DNA from 3 places in the Paenarthrobacter sp. NCHU4564 genome. Region 3 is predicted to be linked to each of the others. Evidence: riboswitches for the same ligand, from Rfam matches in the RefSeq annotation. Region 3 holds a riboswitch; each other region holds the start of a gene.

Region 1 (5,844 bases), on a different contig from region 3:
TAGGCTGCCGCGGCGATCGCGGCACCCAGGCCGCTGGAGGCGGCGGGAGCCTTGGTGGCAGGGGCCGCAGTGCTGACCGAAACATTGGCCGCACCGGACTGCGTGGTGGCACCGGAAGCGGCTTTGGTTTCAGCCTTTGCGGGAGCCTTCTCCACCACGGGAGCCGGAGCTTCAACCGTCGTGACGACGGGGCGCTCGTAGGAGATGGCCACGGTGGAATCGGCTGCAATGGTTACCTGGGCAACGGCCTGCACGTCGAGTGCCGTGGTGGCGGTGGACTCGCGCTGGATGTTGGTGTCGGCCGCGTTGGCAGCAACACCACTGGTCAGGACCAGGCCTGATGCAGCGGCGATAACGGCTGCCTGGCGGCCAACGCCGCCTGCATTGCCGCTGACGGCCTTGGCGATGACGGCGATGGAGCTGGTCTTGGGGGCCTCAGCGCGGTGCCGTGCATTCTTGTTTGCACTCGTCATGGTTACTCTCTTTTGTCGTATCCGGACGCGGTTGGGGACGCGTCCGGTTCGGCAGGCCAGCACTTGGGGGGCATGCTGGCTTGCCCCGAACGGGATGTGCTAGCCGAGGGTGTAGAACGAGGAGCTGCCGGTGGAAGCCACCGAGTGGAGCAGCGTGCCCTGGCTGGGGTTGAGGGCGCTGATCATCATGCCGTTGCCAACGTAGATGCCCACGTGGGCTCCACCGTTCTGCATCACCAGGTCACCGGGAGCCGGCGTGCTGGTGGGCTTCATGGCGGTCCATGCGTTGACGCGGGGGATGCTGATGCCGGCCTGGGCGTAGACCCACTGGGTGAAACCTGAGCAGTCCCAACCGTTGGGGCTGGTGCCGCCCCAGACGTAGGGGTGGCCAATGCCGGTGTAAGCAATGGCGGCGAGGCCCGAAGCGGCTGCGCTGGAAGCGGAGTCCTTGGCCTTGGAAGACTGGGCCGTCACTGCAGCACCGCTGGTGGAACCACCGTTGCCGGCCTGCGTGCGGGTGGTCTGGGAAGCGCGCTGGACCTTGGGGGCTTCCTTGGTGGCCACGACGGGGCTTTCGAAGGAAACCGTGGCGGTGGGCTCGGCGGTAACCACTGCGGTGGTCACGAGCTGCTGGGTGCTTGACGATTCCGACTTGGAGACGTCGGTGTCAGCTGCCTGGGCGGGCATTCCAACGCTGAGGACAAGTCCTGAAGCTGCGGCCAGAACGGCGGCCTGGCGTCCTACGGTGCCTGCATTGGTGGAAACAGCCTTGGAAAGGTTGTTCAAAGGGTTCGTGCGAACCGTTTCGGCGCGGTGGCGCGCAGGGGTAGTGCGTGAAGACACGAAGGTAGCCTCTCCCAATGCCTGCGAGGTGAGCTGTCGGATTCGGATGGGAGTCATCCGGCCGCTCCGCTTCAAGGAAGCTTTGCGACTTAACCCCTAGGCCTTCAAAAAAGGCCGGAAGTGGTTCCCCCGCCCCTGCCAGACGAATTTTGCGAACGGACCCTGGATGGTGGCAGAGCTAGGCAATCCACCCAAGTGCATCGGCTCCCTGGAAGCCGATGCGATTTAGACGGTACAACAGAAGTGCTTCAATGTCACATTCAGATCACGGGGCGTGTCACAAATGCGAGAGACGACCATCGGCTGTGGCTTAGAGCCAACCCATGGGGTCAACGACTTCGCCGTTGACCTGGACCTCGAAGTGGAGGTGGCAGCCGGTGGAGGCGCCGGTGGTTCCGCTCAGGGCAACAGTGTCTCCGCGGCTGACGGTCTGGCCGACCTTGACGCTGAACGACGACAAGTGGTTGTACGTGGTCTCGAGGCCGTTGCCGTGGTCTACCACCACGCGGTTGCCTCCACCGTACTCGTGCCATCCGGCGAACGTGACCTTGCCGGCTGCTGCCGCATGGACAGCGGTGCCGCACTGGGCCACAAAGTCCTGCCCGCGGTGGAAGTCGCCGGCGCCGCCCGTGAGCGGGCTGATGCGGTAGCCGAACGGAGAAGCCGTGCTGAGCGTGTCCAGCGGGCTGCCCAGGCTGCCGACGGATGAGGCACGCTGGATGCTCTCGGCCGACTGTGCACTCAGGAGCTGCTTGAGCTTTCCGTCAGGATCCGCCGCAGTAGCAACGGCTGCGCGGCTGAAATCGATCTTGGCCGACGCTTCCGCGGAAACCTCGGGCTGGCTGCCGCCCGCGACTGTCAGCGCGGCCTCGGTCTGGCCCGACTCGGAGGTGGCCATCACCGGGCTGGTGGCCGGCAGACCGACAGTCAGGGCAAGGCCGGTGGCGGCAAGCGCTACACCGGCTTTCTGCCCGACGCCACTGGCTGCGGCGAAGTCGGCAACCTGGCGCAACGGGCTCTTACGGCGGCGCACCTGACGCTGGGTGTCGCGGGGCCGGATCTCCGTTACGACGCGGGCTGGCCGCAGCTCAGTAGCGGGGCCGGTCGCGCGTCGGCGGCCCCTGGCGTTCTGCGATGTCAAACTCTGTTCCTCTCTGAAAAGCCTGCGAAGTTAGCTGTCGGATTCGGATCAGAGAGTTCAGACCCGGCCCGCACAAAGCGCACACGGCACACAGGTATCCCAGGAGGGACTTGCGTCAGTAGGCACTTCTGCTGCGGGCTTCACCCCAAGGCTGCTTCTTTAGACAGCCGCTTGTGGTTCCCCCGCCTCTGCCAGTGGTGGATGGCACACCTGATCTGCTGGCAGAGTTCGGCTCCAGATCAGGTAACGCTTTGGTATCAGCGCTAGTAGATAACTATAGGGGATTAAAGCCCGCAGTAATAAATTCGTTATCTACAGAAACGGGGCGTGGCGGAGCGAGCCCATACCACTTCCTGCGGAAAAGTGCAGGTCACACGCTGGCGCTGATCCCAAAGGTGAGATCCGCCACCCCGCCGGACGCGCCGGGCGGTGCCCCGGGCATGAGTTCAGTTGACGGCGACGAAGACGTGCGCTGCGACTTCCGGCGGCAGCTCCAAGGCGCCTTCGATACCGGGTACGCGGACCGAGATGTATTCACCCACGCGTTCGAGCGAGACGGCAGCGCCCGGGCGGATGCCGCCCTCGTCAAGCTGGGTCAGGAGCTCGGGCTCCACCTGGATGGGCTCGGCCAGGCGACTCACCACGACACGGGAGTCCGAAGCGTATCCGTCCATGGCCTGCAGGAGGTTGACATCACCGCGTTCCAGCGGCTGGCCACCCAACCCGCCCAGTGCTTCCAGGCCGGGAATCGGGTTGCCGTACGGAGATTCAGTGGGGTGTTCCAGGAGTTCGTAGAGCCTGCGCTCCACCCGCTCGCTCATGACGTGCTCCCACCGGCACGCTTCATCGTGGACGTAGGCCCAGTCCAGGCCGATCACGTCGGCAAGGAGGCGTTCAGCCAGGCGGTGCTTGCGCATGACCTCGGTGGCGCGCTTGCGGCCGACCTCCGTCAGTTCCAGGTGGCGGTCATTGGAGACAACCACCAGGCCGTCGCGCTCCATGCGGCCAATGGTCTGGGAAACCGTGGGGCCTGAGTGGCGGAGGCGTTCGGCGATGCGTGCGCGAAGAGCAACAATGTTCTCCTCTTCAAGCTCCAAAATGGTCCGAAGATACATCTCAGTGGTATCGATCAGATCCGTCATCCAGCTCAGCTCTCCTCGAACGCAGTTCTTGCGTAATCTCCACCGTACCGCGTCCCGGGCAAGTCCGTCGGTGCACAACCTCCGGCTCAGGAACGCCAAACCTTAGCCTAGCTTATTTGGAATTACTCTTGATAATTTCACTCTGCGACCGGGGCCCTCGGAGCCGGCGCCGTTCCACGTGGCGGACTATGACAGCCGGAGGTTAGTGCCCGCCCTCCCCGTCAGGCAGAATTGGGGAGTCGAAGGGGCAGCTGATGCCACCTGCCACCTCCCCATCTTTGACCGAAACACATTGGAGCCACCGTGAGCGACAACAGCATCACCATTCCCGCCGACCTGCTGCCCAAGGACGGCCGCTTCGGTGCAGGACCGTCCAAGGTCCGCCCGGAACAAATAGAAGCCTTGTCCGCTGCAGCGAAGAACATCCTCGGCACCTCCCACCGCCAGGCTCCGGTCAAGAACCTTGTGGGCTCGGTCCGCGAGGGCCTCAGCCAGTTCTTCCGCGCGCCCGAGGGCTACGAGGTTGTCCTGGGTGTGGGCGGATCCACTGCGTTCTGGGATGTTGCTGCGTTCGGCCTGGTGGAGAAGAAGGCCCAGCACCTCTCCTTCGGCGAATTCGGTTCCAAGTTCGCTTCGGCCACCAACAAGGCCCCGTTCCTGGACGAGTCCTCCATCATCAAGTCCGAGCCCGGAACGCGTCCCGCGCCCAGGGCAGAGGCCGGCGTGGACGTCTATGCCTGGCCACAGAACGAGACCTCCACGGGCGTTGCCGCGACGGTCAAGCGCGTGGACGGCGCCGATGAGGGCTCACTGGTGCTGGTGGATGCCACCTCCGCTGCCGGCGGCCTCGACGTTGATGTTGCGGAGTCGGATGTCTACTACTTCGCACCCCAGAAGAACTTTGCCTCGGATGGGGGCCTGTGGCTGGGCCTTTTCTCCCCCGCTGCTCTGGAGCGGGCAGCCCGCATCAAGGCCGGCGGCCGTTGGATTCCCGACTTCCTGGATCTCCAGACGGCCATCGACAACTCCAAGCTGAACCAGACGTACAACACTCCGTCCCTGACCACCTTGGTCACCTTGGACGCGCAGGTCCAGTGGCTCAACAGCAACGGCGGCCTGGACTTTGCCAGCAAGCGCACGGCCGATTCCGCCAGCCGCGTGTACTCCTGGGCCGAAGCCTCCGAATACGCCACGCCGTTCGTCGCCAACGCCGAGGAACGCTCAAACGTCATTGCAACCATCGACTTCGACGATTCGATCGATGCCGCTGCCATCGCCAAGGTGCTGCGCGCCAACGGAATCGTCGACACCGAGCCTTACCGCAAGCTTGGCCGCAACCAACTCCGGATTGCCACCTTTGTTGCGATCGAGCCGGACGACGTTTCCGCCCTGCTGGCGAGCATCGACTACGTGGTCGGGGAACTGAAGAAGTAAGAGCACACAAAAGCGGCGCTGGCCAGGATCTCCCGGCCAGCGCCGCTTTTGTGTTTATGGGCGTCAGGTTTGCTGAGCGTCAGTTTTGCTGGCCTTGCGGCGCGGCTTCAACGTCCTCAAATGCCGTGTCCGGCTCGTCGGACTCGTCGTCGTCGTCTTCGTCCGACTCAGCCTGGACCGCCTCGTCCTCGGCTGCCTGGACGGACTCCTCGGAGATTTCGTCGGTGGTCTCCTCCACCAGCGGTGTTTCATCTTCGGGCCGGACCCGTTTGGCCCAGGGCACCCACTCCGGCGCCAGGATGGAGTCGTCGGAGGGCAGGAGACCGAGTTCGCTGACGGTGACAACCTTGGAACGCGAATTGCGGGTCACCACTGCGAACCACTGCCAACCCCCATAACCGGGAAGCCTGGATTCGAAGAGGTGGGTCACCACGCGTTCACCTTCGGACTTTGCTCCCAGATGCTCACCGATCTCAGCCGGCTTTGCGATGGTCTGCACTGCCTCCCGGGCAACCCCGACGGCGGCAGCCAGGAAGGCGTCCGGCTTGCCTGTGCGCCACACCGGTACGCCTGCGCGCGGCTTGGCCGCGGCCGGCCTCCGCCCGGCGGCTGCCCCGTTTCCGGGAGCCGTCACGGTCCCAGGAGCCTGGCCGTCGGCAGCGGCGTCCACGGCGGTGGCCTGGACGTCCTCTCCGGACGTCGTGTCCTGCGCGGATTCCGATGTCATGGCGTTCCTAGGCTTCCAGCTCGTCGGCAACCTTGCGCAATGCCATGCCGATGGCCTTTGCCTTGTTGCCTTCGGGGTACTTGC
Region 2 (5,844 bases), on a different contig from region 3:
GGCCGGCAGCGGAAGGATTTGCGGCACGGTGGCAAAAATCTGCCGGCCGAGGATCTGCTCCGCATGGCCCAGGCGCTCACGGCTCGTGGCAGCGCCGGAAAGTTCCAGTGAGTCCCTGAGGTGCCTGCTGAGCTTGCCCACGCGATCCATGGCGGCATCCGGACGGAAAAGGCCGCGAAGCGCGGTCTCCGGCACCCTGTACCTGGCAACCACCGGAGCCACATGCCGGAGGAGCTTCAGCGGGGTTTTGTTGGTTATGGAGAACCGTGGATCTTCCGTAAGCCCCCGGATCAGCGCCGCGGAGCGGGCCTCCATGATGTCGAAGACGCGCGGCACGATGGACCGGCCCACCCGGCTGCGCACAACGGACGTGAGATCGAAGAAGATCCTCTGCCCGGCCTCGTAGTACGGCGAAGGACCGGAACGCGGATGGGGAACGTCGAAACCGGCAGTCCGGGCAACGCAGGAAGCGATCAGCCGTATCCCGGCCAGTCCCATGGGTGTCAGGGGACGGGTCAGTCCCTGTGCGAGGCTGAAGTTCAGGAAAGCGTGCTCTCCAGGGGTGCCTGGCTTCCTGGTGAACAGTGGATACAGCGTGGTGATGGGCCTTGCCTGCGTCAGCCACAAGGTGCCGGTTTTGTCGATGGCCCATTCCGTGTCCTGCGGGGCAGAGTAGTGCTCCTCCACCCTTTGCCCCAGCAGCGCCAGCTCCTGGATCCGGGAGTCACTGAGGCACTGTTGGGGAGGGTTGTCCGGCAGAGCGGCCTCGATCCGTTCCGTGCCGCCGCCGGGTACCGATCGGATTTCCACCCGACGATCACCGAGGGTCCGTTTGAGGATGCTCCGGGTTTGGACATCGACGATGTACTGGTCCGGATTGACCGCTCCCGACACCACGGCCTCGCCGAGCCCGGGGCTTGCGTCGATGACTGCCTCCCGCCGGCGGCCTGTCACCGGGTTGGCAGTGAACATCACCCCGGCGGCCGCGGAGTCGATCATTTGCTGCACCACCACCGCGAGGGTCACCGTTGAGTGGCTGATTCCGTTGGTGGTCCTGTAGCTCACGGCCCGGTCGGTCCACAGCGAAGCCCAGCATCTGCTCACTGCATCAACGACGTTGTCCACCCCCACGACGTTCAGGAACGTGTCCTGCTGGCCGGCGAAGCTCGCGAACGGCAAATCTTCCGCGGTGGCCGAGGAACGGACCGCGACAGGAGCGTCTCCGCCCAGGGCCAGATAGGAACTTCGCAGTTCGGCGACCACATCAGGAGGGATTCCCGCCTCCCGTATCAGCGATCGCGCGCGGGCCGCCAAGGAGTTCAGTTCGGCTGTGGCCCGCTGGCCGGACATGGACTGCTGGCCGGACATGGACTTAGCCGCAGCATCCAAGGCCTCAAGAACATCCTCCAGGCCGGTGGACGCGAGGGAATGCCTGTACGCGGCTGTCGTCAGGCAAAACCCTGAAGGCACGGGGAACCCGGCGGCAAGCAACTCCCCCAGGTTTGCCGCCTTGCCTCCGACTTCTGCGAGCATCCCAGCCCGGATCCGGTCCAGCGGCACAACGTACGTGCGTCCACCAGTTCCTGGTTGCCGGTTCCGTTCCTGGCTGCTCATGTGAAGGGCGGCGCTGCTTTAGGCTGTGCCAAGCATGGGACCGAACTTGGCGCGGTCGGCGAGCCTGGGATCTTCCCTGTCCGGAACCACCAGCACGGGCCCCTTGGCATGGTGCAGGACGCCGTCCGAAGTGGAGCCCAGAAGCATGCCGGCAAATCCACCCCGTCCGCGGGTGCCCAGGACCACCAGCTCAACACTGCGGCTGGCCTCCACCAGGACGTCAACGGGTGCGCCGTCCCGGAGGTCCGTCTCCACGGTCAGCCGGGGGAAGTGGCTCCGCAGCCACGCTACCCCAGCGTCCAGTTGCACCTTGATGTCCGCGAAGAGGGCATCGCGATCAAGCGGCGCAGGCACCCAGGCCAGCGATCCGCTGTACTGCGGAACTGCGCAAATGACGCGGAGGCTGGCGCCCATCCGCTCTGCTTGTTCAGCGGCTTCCAAAACCGCGACCCGCGCCTGCTCCGAACCATCCACGCCCACGACGACCACATTCTCCACCGTCCGCGGACCGGCCTTGGCGTGTTCGGCCTTGATGTGTTTGTCCTCGGTGTTCTCGCCCAAGCGGTCCGCGCAGTAGAGCGGCACAGTAACGGTAGGGCATTTGGCATGGGCAGGCAGCGCGCTGCTCACGGAGCCCAGGAGGCGCCCGACGAACCCGCCACGCCCGCGGCTTCCGAAGACCAGCAGCTCCGCCTCCGCGGACAGGTCCAGCAGGACACCGGCCGCGTCTCCGTTCTCAACGGAAGCGTCGACATCGATGGAGTAGCCGGAAACCTTGTCCATGGCCTGTTTGACGATCGCCTCGGCACCCTCCCGGATCACGGAGTCGTCCACTGTGGCGTATCCGCCGTCCAAGCCCGAAGCAGCAAAGATCGGCACCGAATAGGCGGTGACGATGTGGAGCGGGCGCTGCCGGCGTTCAGCTTCCCGGGCGGCCCAGACCAAGGCGCACTGACCGTGCTCCGAACCATCCACGCCGACGACGATTCCTCCGGGTGCTGCCACCGGGTCCTCACCGTCCCGGGTGTGGTCAACGTGTCTGCCGTGCTGGTCCATTGGGGGCCTGCCTCTCCACCTGCTGCTTGATGTTCCGGCCATTCTGCCAGAGGTTCCAGCAATCGATGGACCTCGTGACAAGCTTGCCTGCGGCCGGGGCCGGGGAAGCCCTTGGGATTCCCCTTCCAATCCCAACTATTCTCGGTTGGCATGGCCGAATCAAGGCGACGTTGGGCTATGTGCATAACGGTCCGGGCTCGGTTTCGGGGTCCAGCCAGTGCCCGCAGCCAGGCTCCTTGATGGCCAAAATGACCACAAAAAACACGCTGTGGCGGAGGCTATCCACGACACAAAAAGTTGGGTAATGTTCGAGTCACCGAATGGCCGGCAAGCGTGTTCCAGCACACATACCGGCCATTTACTTGCGACCGCTTGGGGACCCGGACGCAACCCATGCGATGCCCGCGGGCACACAGTCAAGGAGGAACCAAGCAGTGCACCTCACGCCTGATTCCGGCACGGAACGGACCACCACCGTGGTCATCGGCGCCGGGCTTTCCGGGTTGGCTGTGGCCAGCGAACTGAGCCGTCATGGCGTTGGCTCGATCGTGGTGGACAGCCTCATGGGAACACCTTCCCCGGCAACGGCGTCCCTTCATACCGGCATGCTGCCCCGCTGCGACGTTTCCGACCCCGCTGCCATGCAGGAACGCAACGAAATCCTCCGGCACTTGCGCAACTACGCAGCGAGCCATCACTTGGATGTCCGCAGCACTACCCGCGCCGTGCGCCTCGATTTCCTGGGCAGCGAGCCACAGCCGGCCTATGGCCAAGTGGCGGACCTTGGCAGCACCCGCACCGGCCTATCCCCGGTCGAAACCCGGAAATGGGCGGTCCATACCCCGGACGGCATCCTGCTGGCCGACCACATCGTGGTCACGCGCTGCGCCCAGAGCCAGTTGCGCAGGATGCTCGCGGACCTTGGAATCAGCATCGGCCAGAACCTCGTGGCTGCCATGCGGGCGGTAGGCATGCACCTGGTGGGCGTGGGCGAACTCGTGACCCCTACCCCCAAGGAAGTACTTCGGCAGGCCAAAGCCGTGGGCCAGGCCATCTCGGCGAGGGTGGCCCTTCCGGCCTCACCGGGCGTTGCCCTCGCCTGAAACGCCTTCCAACCAGACAACAAAAGCCGGCACCCTCGGGACGTTGAGTCCCGGAGATGCCGGCTTTTGGTGAAGCGTGAGGCTTAGGCGCCTGCGCGTACGTAGGTCAGGGGACCCGTAGCGGTCAGCCAGCTAATGGGATGGATACCCGTCTGGTTGCCGTTGATGCCACCGCTGATGGCCTGGCCGTTGCCGATGTAGATGGCAACGTGGCCGGACTGGACGATCATGTCGCCCGGCTGCGGGTCGCTGACTACCTTGCCGTAGTTCAGGAACTGCATGGGAGCGAGATCGCCAACCCGGATACCTGCAGAGCCGAGGGCCTTTTCAACCATGGCGGTGCAGTCCTGGAAGATGCCGATCTGCGCGTAGGCCGAGGCAACCATGGCGGCGTTGACGCCACCGGCGGCCGGAGCAGCGGCAGCAGGAGCGGCAGGAGCCGGAGCGGTTGCAGTGGCGGTAGCCGTGGCCTTGGCCGGGGCGGCAGCGGTGGTGGCTGCAGCCTTCTTGGGTGCCGGCGCAGGAGCCGGTGCCGGCTTTTCGATGACCGGTGCTGCTACGGAAGCAACTGCCGGACGCTCGAAGTTGACGGTAGCCGTTGCAGCGGCGGTGACAACCTTGTTGGGAGCCTCGGAAACCGTCTGCGCCACCGTGGCGGGGCTGGAGTCGCGCTCCACCGGTGCCTGTGCCGGGGTTTCCGCGGCGTGGGCGGCGATGGAACCGGTCAGGACCAGGCCCGACGCGGCGGCGATAACAGCAGCCTGGCGGCCTGCGCCCGATGCGTTGCTGGCAACAGCCTTGGAGATTGAGATGAACGGATTGGGACGTACGCTGTCCGCCTTACGACGGCCGCGAAGAATGCGTGAAGACATGAAAAAGCCTCTCCCGATGCCTGCGAGGTTAGCTGTCGGATTCGGATGGGAGTCACCCGGCCACTGTCTCCCGCCATGCAGCGGAAGCTTCGTGACTTCACCCCAAGGTCAGCTTCAAAAGCTGACCAAAATGGGTTCCCCGTCTCTGCCGTAGGTATGTCTGCGAACGGATTCCGGCCTGCGGCAGAGCTAGGCAATCAGGCCGGAAGTGCCCCGTACATGGATCGGGCACAGGTACTACCGTACGCGATGATCACACCAAAGTCACATTTGAGTAACGAGAAGTTTGGTTTTGGCGTGTCGCAGTAACCGATCCGAGACCTTCGACGCTAAGTAGAAAACCCCGTTATTCCGCGGATTTTTCGGCATCGGCGCCGTCGGTGGCCGCCAACTTCCGACGCGCCGTAACGGCCAGGAAGATCACGAGGCCAACCGCAACAACAGCCAGCCCGACGATGCTCCAGGGAAACGGCTGGGACTCCGCCGCCGGGGCAGCCTCGTTGCCGCTGGTACCAGGTGCTGACGTGCCTGCCGAAGGGACCGACGCTGCCGGTGCGGACGCCGACGGTGACGCCACCGCCGAGCCGCCGGCCGCCGTCGTACTTCCGCTGGCGGCCGTGAAGGAAAAGGTGCCCTCGATCGGGTGGGAGTCGGAGCTGACCACGCGCCACGTGACCGTGTATTGGCCAGCCGGCGCGCCGGGGCGAAGCTTCTGCACCGCTTGGTTGTCGATGATTTCGACGGCGCCATCCGCCCAGTTCTCGCCACCGGAAGTCACCGTTACGCCCGAGCCGATGGCCAGGGGGCGGTTGTTGAAGGTGATGGAGACCGACGCCGGAACCTCGGCAACGCTGGCACCGTTCGCCGGAGCGGTGGACTCGGCGACATCGTGCGCGGACGCCGGAGCAGCACCAAACAGCACTGCGGCGGTGAAGGCCACAACAGCAACGACGGCGGCCAGAAGGGGGCGGATGGTACGCATGGGGCGGTTTCTCCTAGTGTTGGCTTCCTTACAGACTAGGCGAATCGTCCGGGCGGGCCGTATCCGCGGCATAGGATTTGAGAGCACACTCACCCAATCCCCGGAGACCTTCATGCTTAAACAAGGTTCTGCCATCGACCGTTACTTCAAGATCTCTGAACGAGGCTCCACGTACTCACGCGAGATCCGCGGCGGCTTTGCGACGTTCTTCGCCATG
Region 3 (5,844 bases):
GGGACTACGACTTCGGCGGACAGGCAAACATTGTGGAGCTCTACATTTCCTACCTCCGCAAGAAAATCGAAGCCAACCACCCGCCGATGATCCACACCATCCGTGGTGCCGGATACGTCATCAAGCCAGCGGACTGAGCTTTGGCTGCGCTTACCGGTACCGCCAGCAGTGGCAAGCCCAACTGGCTCAGACCTTCAACGTGGCATCTGCGCACCCGGTTGATCCTGGTGGCGATGGCCTTGCTCATCGCCATCTGTGGCGCCGTGGGAGTAGTCAGTTACGCCTCCATGGACGTGGTGTTCAACCGCCAGCTCGACAAGCAGTTGGAGGAAGCGTCCAACCGCGCAGCAGACTTCGGCAGACCGCCGTCGGGCTTTCCGTCCACGCCGTCCCGCAAGCCGGACCCCTTGGAGGCGCGGGGCCAGGCCGCTGGAACCTTGAATGCGCGGATCAACGGTTCAACGGTCAACAGCTCGGGACTGATCGACGCGGAGGGAAACCGCGTCTCCTTGTCCCAGGACGACCAACAGGTACTGCTCTCCCTGCCCAAGGACAGCACCCCCGTGGACCGCTCCCTCTCCAACGGCGACTACCGCTTGGTGGCAGTAGAAACGGCGTACGGAGATGTCATTGTTACCGGCCTGCCGCTGGCGGACAAGCAAAGCGCGGAGGCGTCGCTGGTGTGGACCATGGTGTTCGTGTCGCTGGGAGGACTGGCGTTGATCGGACTGGCCGGTACCGTCATCATCCGCAGGACCATGCGGCCCTTGGAGCAATTGTCCGACGTCGCCACCAAGGTCTCCCGCCTGCCCCTCGACGCCGGCGAGGTGGCTTTGGCGGTACGGGTACCTCAGGGGGCGGCCCACCCCGGCACGGAAGTGGGCAGCGTGGGCCATGCCCTGAACCAGATGCTCGACAACGTCGCCAGTGCCTTGGAAGCGCGGCAGGCAAGCGAAACCAAGGTGCGCCAGTTCGTGGCGGACGCCTCACACGAGCTCCGCACACCGCTCACCGCAATCCGCGGATACACCGAGTTGCTTCGCATGACCGAGAACTTCACCGAGGACGGCCGGAAGTCCCTGGCCCGCGTCCAGAGCCAGTCGGAACGCATGACAGCCTTGGTCGAAGACCTGCTCCTGCTCGCCAGGCTGGATGAAGGACAAGCGTTGAAGGTCTCGGATGTCGACCTCACCCAGTTGGTGATCGAAACGGTCAGCGACGAGAAAGTGATGGCGCCGGACCACCACTGGAAGCTGCGGCTGCCCGACGAACCAGTCACCGTGCGCGGGGACGCGACACAGCTCCACCAAGTGCTGGCCAACCTGCTCTCCAATGCACGCAAGCACACGGATGCCGGGACAACGGTGGAAACCGGCGTCATGCTGTCCAACGACGGCAGCGCTGTGGTGACCGTGACAGACAACGGGCCTGGTATTCCGGGGGATTTCCAGGCGCGCATCTTCTCCCGTTTTGCCAGGGCAGACGCCGCGAGGTCAGGCTCCGAAGGGACCTCGGGACTGGGCCTTTCCATCGTGGAGTCCATCGTGCGCGCACACGGCGGTACCGTGGACGTCACATCCCGGCCCGGGCGCACCGAGTTCGCCCTCCGCCTCCCTCTGGGGAGCGCCGCACGCCTGTAACAAAATGGGCAAGGCGACGCACCGCCGTCGTGATCTCTGTTACCCAAATGTGACTTAAGCCGATTCGTCCTGTACCGTCGAAAGGGTGGGTCGCCCCAACCTGACCCACACCCGGGATGCGCCGAGCTCTGCCACTTCCCGGAGTTCCGTTCTCACCCAAAGGCAGAGACGGGGGACCCAGAGTCTCCGGGCCCGTGCATAGATTGCCGGCCCTTGGGGTGAAGCCGCTGCTGCACGCGCGGCCGGATGACCTCATCCGAACCCGACAGCTAACTCCGCAGGCGCTGAGAGGTAATCACACATGTCTGAATTGAACGATCAGACGCGCCCTTCCGCGCGTCACCGTGACGATCACAACGCTCCGCTGACCAAATCGCAGGCTGTCCTGAAGGACGCTGCCCGCCGTGGCAAGACCGGTCAGCGCATGTCCGTAGTAGCCGGCGTCGTGGCTGCCGCGCTGGGCGTTGCATCCCTGGGCACCGCCGCAAACGCTGCCTTCAACCTCCCGGAACTGAGCCAGGCCGCCGAAACCCAGGCCAACGCCCAGGTCAGCACCAACAAGGCTGCCGAGATCGCTGCTTCGATGGACGCTGCTGCCGCCCAGGGCGCAGCTGACCGTGCAGCCGCAGACAAGGCCGCTGCCGAACTGGCTGCCGCAGAGAAGGCCGCCGCCGACAAGGCCGCGGCTGAAAAAGCTGCTGCGGAGCAGGCCGCTGCTGCCCAGGCCGCAGCCGAGAAAGCCGCCGCTGATGCTGCCGCCAAGCAGGCCGCCGATGCCGCAGCCGCCGAGAAAGCCGCCGCAGCTGCCGCAGCCGCTGCCGCTCCCAAGGCCATCGACGACCCCGCCGCCGCAAAAGCCTACGCTGCCAGCATCCTGGCAAACTACGGTTGGGGCGCCGGCGAGATGGTTGCCCTGAACACGCTCTGGGAGAAGGAATCGAACTGGCGAACCACAGCCACCAACCCTTCCAGTGGCGCCTATGGGATCGTCCAGTCACTGCCGGCAAGCAAGATGGCCACTGCGGGCGCCGACTGGCAGACCAACTACCAGACCCAGATCAAGTGGGGCCTGAACTACATCAAGGAACGCTACGGCTCGCCTTCCGCAGCCCTCGCCTTCCACTTGGCCAACAACTGGTACTAAGCAAGGCCTGAGCCAGAGCGCCGGTCCGCACCATTCCTTCTGAAAGGAACGGTGCGGACCGGCGCTTTTTCATCCCCTGAATCTGTGCCCGGCAGGTTTATGCCCCGGCAGCTAGGCTTCAGCCTCCGCAGCGCGTCTGACGGCAGCGACGGATGCGGCGACATCGTCCGCATCCGTGGACCAGTTACTCACGGAGATGCGCAGGATGTCACGGCCATGCCACACCGAACCGGACATCCACACCACCCCTTCGGCCATGACTCTCTGCGTGACCCGGCGGGTACGTTCATCGCTGCCGAAACTGACCGACACCTGGGTGAACACCACGTCGTTCAGGATCTCGACCCCGGGGATTGCAGCCAGCCCCTCGGCCAAGGCCCTGGCGTTTGCCGCCAACTTCTCCACCATTGCGATCGTCCCGGACCGCCCCAACGAGCGGAGTGCAGCCCACACCGGAATGCCCCTGGCACGGCGGGAAAGCTCCGGCACTTTCTCGTGCGGGTCGCCGGGGCCGTGGTCATCGGCGGGCAGGTAGCTGGCATGCACACCGAAAGTCCGGCGCATGACATCAGGCCGGGACACGATGGCCAGGCCTGAATCGTAGGGGACATTCAAGGTCTTGTGAGCATCGGTAGCCCAGGAATCCGCGGTTTCCAGCCCCGGCAAGTACTTGCCCAGCTCCGGGCTGACTGCCGCCCACAATCCGAAGGCACCGTCAACGTGGACCCAGGCGCCTTTCCCGTGGGCCAAGCGCACCGCCTCCTGGACGGGGTCGAAGGCACCTGAATGGATGTTTCCCGCTTGCAAGCACACGATCGCCGGCCCTGGCTGCCCGTCCATGGCGGCTGCCAATGCCTCAGGGATGATGCGTCCCTGGTCATCCACGTCCACCGGCGTGCAGTTTCCCAAGCCAAGATAACGGACCACCAGGTCGATGACCTCGTGCCGTTCCCGGCCAACAAACACCGTGACGCGCGGTCCTCCTGCCAGCCCCAAAGTGGCGAGGTCCCACCCCGCCTGCTCCAACACGTACTGGCGCCCTGCTGCCAGCCCCACGAAGTTGGCCATCGTCGCCCCGGTGGTGAAGCCGACGTCGGAGTTTTCCGGAAGGTGCAGCAAGTCCAGCAACCAGGCCGCCGCAGACTCCTCAATGGCCGCAGCAGACGGCGTCGCGAACCGCAGTCCGGTGTTTTGGTCCCATGCGCTGACCATCCAGTCGGCTGCGAGGGCTGCCGGTAGGGTCCCGCCGATCACCCAGCCGAAGAACCTGCCGGACTGCATGGCCATCAGGCCCGGCTCCGCCACCGCAACCAGCTCATCGATCACCGCTGCCGGGTCGGTGGGGCCCTCCGGGAGCGGGGAACCAAGCTTGGCCGCAACCTGGTCGGCATCCATGGTGGGGCGGACTGAACGCGTGGGCACTGATGCCAGCCACTGCTTGGCGTGCGCAACCGCCCGCTCCAGTGCTGCATCATACGCCTCCGGCAACGCAGACATGGGCACAGCCTACGCCGGACGCCCCGATTGGAACAGAGCTATAGCGTCAGGGTGATCAGGTGTCCGCCGTCGATGTCCTTGACGGCCTTGACCGTCACCGCCGAGTAGTTGGGAATCCGCCACATTCCGGGCTCCAGCGCCCCGCCGGCATCACCAACCACGACCGTCCGCATGCCTGCTGCGCGGGCTGCGGCAATGCCTGCGGGCGCGTCTTCGAAAACCACGACGTCGGCCGGTTCCGCGCCCAGCAGCTCCGCGGCTTTGAGGTATCCCTCCGGGTGCGGTTTGCCGCGCGTGACAGCCTCGGCGGTCACCGCCGTCGTGGGCATGGTCAGCCCGGCAGCCTGCATGCGGATGTCGGCCAGTACCCGGTCGGCGGACGTCACCAGGGCGATCGCGTCGTCTGGCAGGGCTTTCAGGAGGGTCTCGGCGCCGGGCAGGGCAATGATGCCGTCCGTGCGGTTGCGTTCCATCTCGCCCAATTCCGCTGTGAGGGCCACGACGTCGGCCCCTTCCGGTGCGTAGCGTCTGATGGTGTCGCCGGCCTGGACGCCATGGGACGTCCGCAGAATCTCGTTGTAATCCAGCCGGTAACGCTCCGCGAATTCAAGCCAAACCTGCTCCACGATTGCCGTGGAATCAACCAGTGTTCCGTCCATGTCGAAGAGGACGGCACGGACGGTAAGGCTCTGTTGTGAATGTGATGGCTGCGCGGCAGGAAGGCTCATACGTCCATCCTGCCGCACAGCGGGCTTGCGGTGCTTGGCGTCGGCTCAGCCGTTCGGGCGCTGGGGTAAGTACTGGACCGCCCACCTGTTGCCGTCGGGATCGGCGAAATAGACAAAGTGTCCCCAGTCCTGGATGTCGATGTCGCTGACATCCACACCGTTTTCCTTGAGCTGCGCATGTGCCTTGTTGATGTCGGCCACCACAACTTGCAGGTTCGGTGCGGAGCCGGGAGGGGCGTCAGTGAGGCCTTCTCCGATGGCGATGGAGCAGGCCGATCCGGGCGGGGTGAGTTGGACAAAGCGGATGCCGTCGGTGGGACGCTCATCGAAATCGGCGTTGAAACCGACTTTGTTGACGTAGAAATCCTTCGCGCGATCGACGTCGGACACAGGGACAAACACCAGTTCAAGTTTCCAGTCCATGCGCCACAGGCTAACGGGGCAGGGTGGAAAGCGGTAGGGGTGGCGCCGTCAGCCCGCGATGCCGTAGAGGCGGTCGCCCGCGTCGCCGAGACCCGGGACGATGTAGGACTTCTCGTTGAGCTTCTCATCGATCGAGGCAAGCACGATCTTCACGTTCTTGTCCGCGAGTTCCTCTTCGAGCTTGGACAGGCCCTCGGGGGCGGCCAGAAGGCAAATGCACGTGACGTCGGAGGCGCCGCGCTTGAACAGGAATTTGATGGCTTCGCGCAGGGTACCGCCGGTTGCGAGCATCGGGTCAAGGACGAAGACCTGGCGGCCGGTCAGGTCCTCGGGGAGGCGCTCGGCGTAGGTGATGATGTCCAGGGTTTCCTCGTCGCGCGCCATGCCCAGGAAGCCAACCTCGGCAGTGGGA

What was found. Region 3 has a riboswitch for cyclic di-AMP ahead of ACSVIE_RS17450 (hypothetical protein). Riboswitches for the same ligand answer to the same signal wherever they lie in the genome.
Region 1: linked by a shared signal. The riboswitch ahead of ACSVIE_RS11640 (M23 family metallopeptidase) and the one ahead of ACSVIE_RS17450 (hypothetical protein) in region 3 are both predicted to bind cyclic di-AMP.
Region 2: linked by a shared signal. The riboswitch ahead of ACSVIE_RS05670 (NlpC/P60 family protein) and the one ahead of ACSVIE_RS17450 (hypothetical protein) in region 3 are both predicted to bind cyclic di-AMP.

The regions. Positions count from the first base shown of each region.
Region 1 is NZ_JBQLIS010000009.1:139,750-145,593, forward strand. It holds gene ACSVIE_RS11630 (NlpC/P60 family protein) at 1-473, opposite strand, end outside; gene ACSVIE_RS11635 (C40 family peptidase) at 573-1,316, opposite strand; cyclic di-AMP (ydaO/yuaA leader) riboswitch at 1,321-1,480, opposite strand; gene ACSVIE_RS11640 (M23 family metallopeptidase) at 1,627-2,457, opposite strand; cyclic di-AMP (ydaO/yuaA leader) riboswitch at 2,462-2,701, opposite strand; gene ACSVIE_RS11645 (metal-dependent transcriptional regulator) at 2,904-3,599, opposite strand; gene serC (phosphoserine transaminase) at 3,903-5,033, shown strand; gene ACSVIE_RS11655 (DUF3027 domain-containing protein) at 5,113-5,760, opposite strand; gene ACSVIE_RS11660 (cold-shock protein) at 5,768-5,844, opposite strand, start outside.
Region 2 is NZ_JBQLIS010000004.1:43,760-49,603, reverse strand. It holds gene ACSVIE_RS05685 (PEP/pyruvate-binding domain-containing protein) at 1-1,614, opposite strand, end outside; gene ACSVIE_RS05680 (universal stress protein) at 1,633-2,670, opposite strand; gene ACSVIE_RS05675 (FAD-dependent monooxygenase) at 3,105-3,773, shown strand; gene ACSVIE_RS05670 (NlpC/P60 family protein) at 3,857-4,645, opposite strand; cyclic di-AMP (ydaO/yuaA leader) riboswitch at 4,649-4,834, opposite strand; gene ACSVIE_RS05665 (copper resistance CopC family protein) at 4,992-5,627, opposite strand; gene ACSVIE_RS05660 (NCS2 family permease) at 5,740-5,844, shown strand, end outside.
Region 3 is NZ_JBQLIS010000020.1:57,652-63,495, reverse strand. It holds gene ACSVIE_RS17460 (response regulator transcription factor) at 1-137, shown strand, start outside; gene ACSVIE_RS17455 (HAMP domain-containing sensor histidine kinase) at 141-1,640, shown strand; cyclic di-AMP (ydaO/yuaA leader) riboswitch at 1,775-1,936, shown strand; gene ACSVIE_RS17450 (hypothetical protein) at 1,942-2,784, shown strand; gene ACSVIE_RS17445 (pyridoxal phosphate-dependent decarboxylase family protein) at 2,896-4,281, opposite strand; gene ACSVIE_RS17440 (HAD-IA family hydrolase) at 4,320-5,009, opposite strand; gene ACSVIE_RS17435 (glyoxalase superfamily protein) at 5,055-5,432, opposite strand; gene upp (uracil phosphoribosyltransferase) at 5,481-5,844, opposite strand, start outside.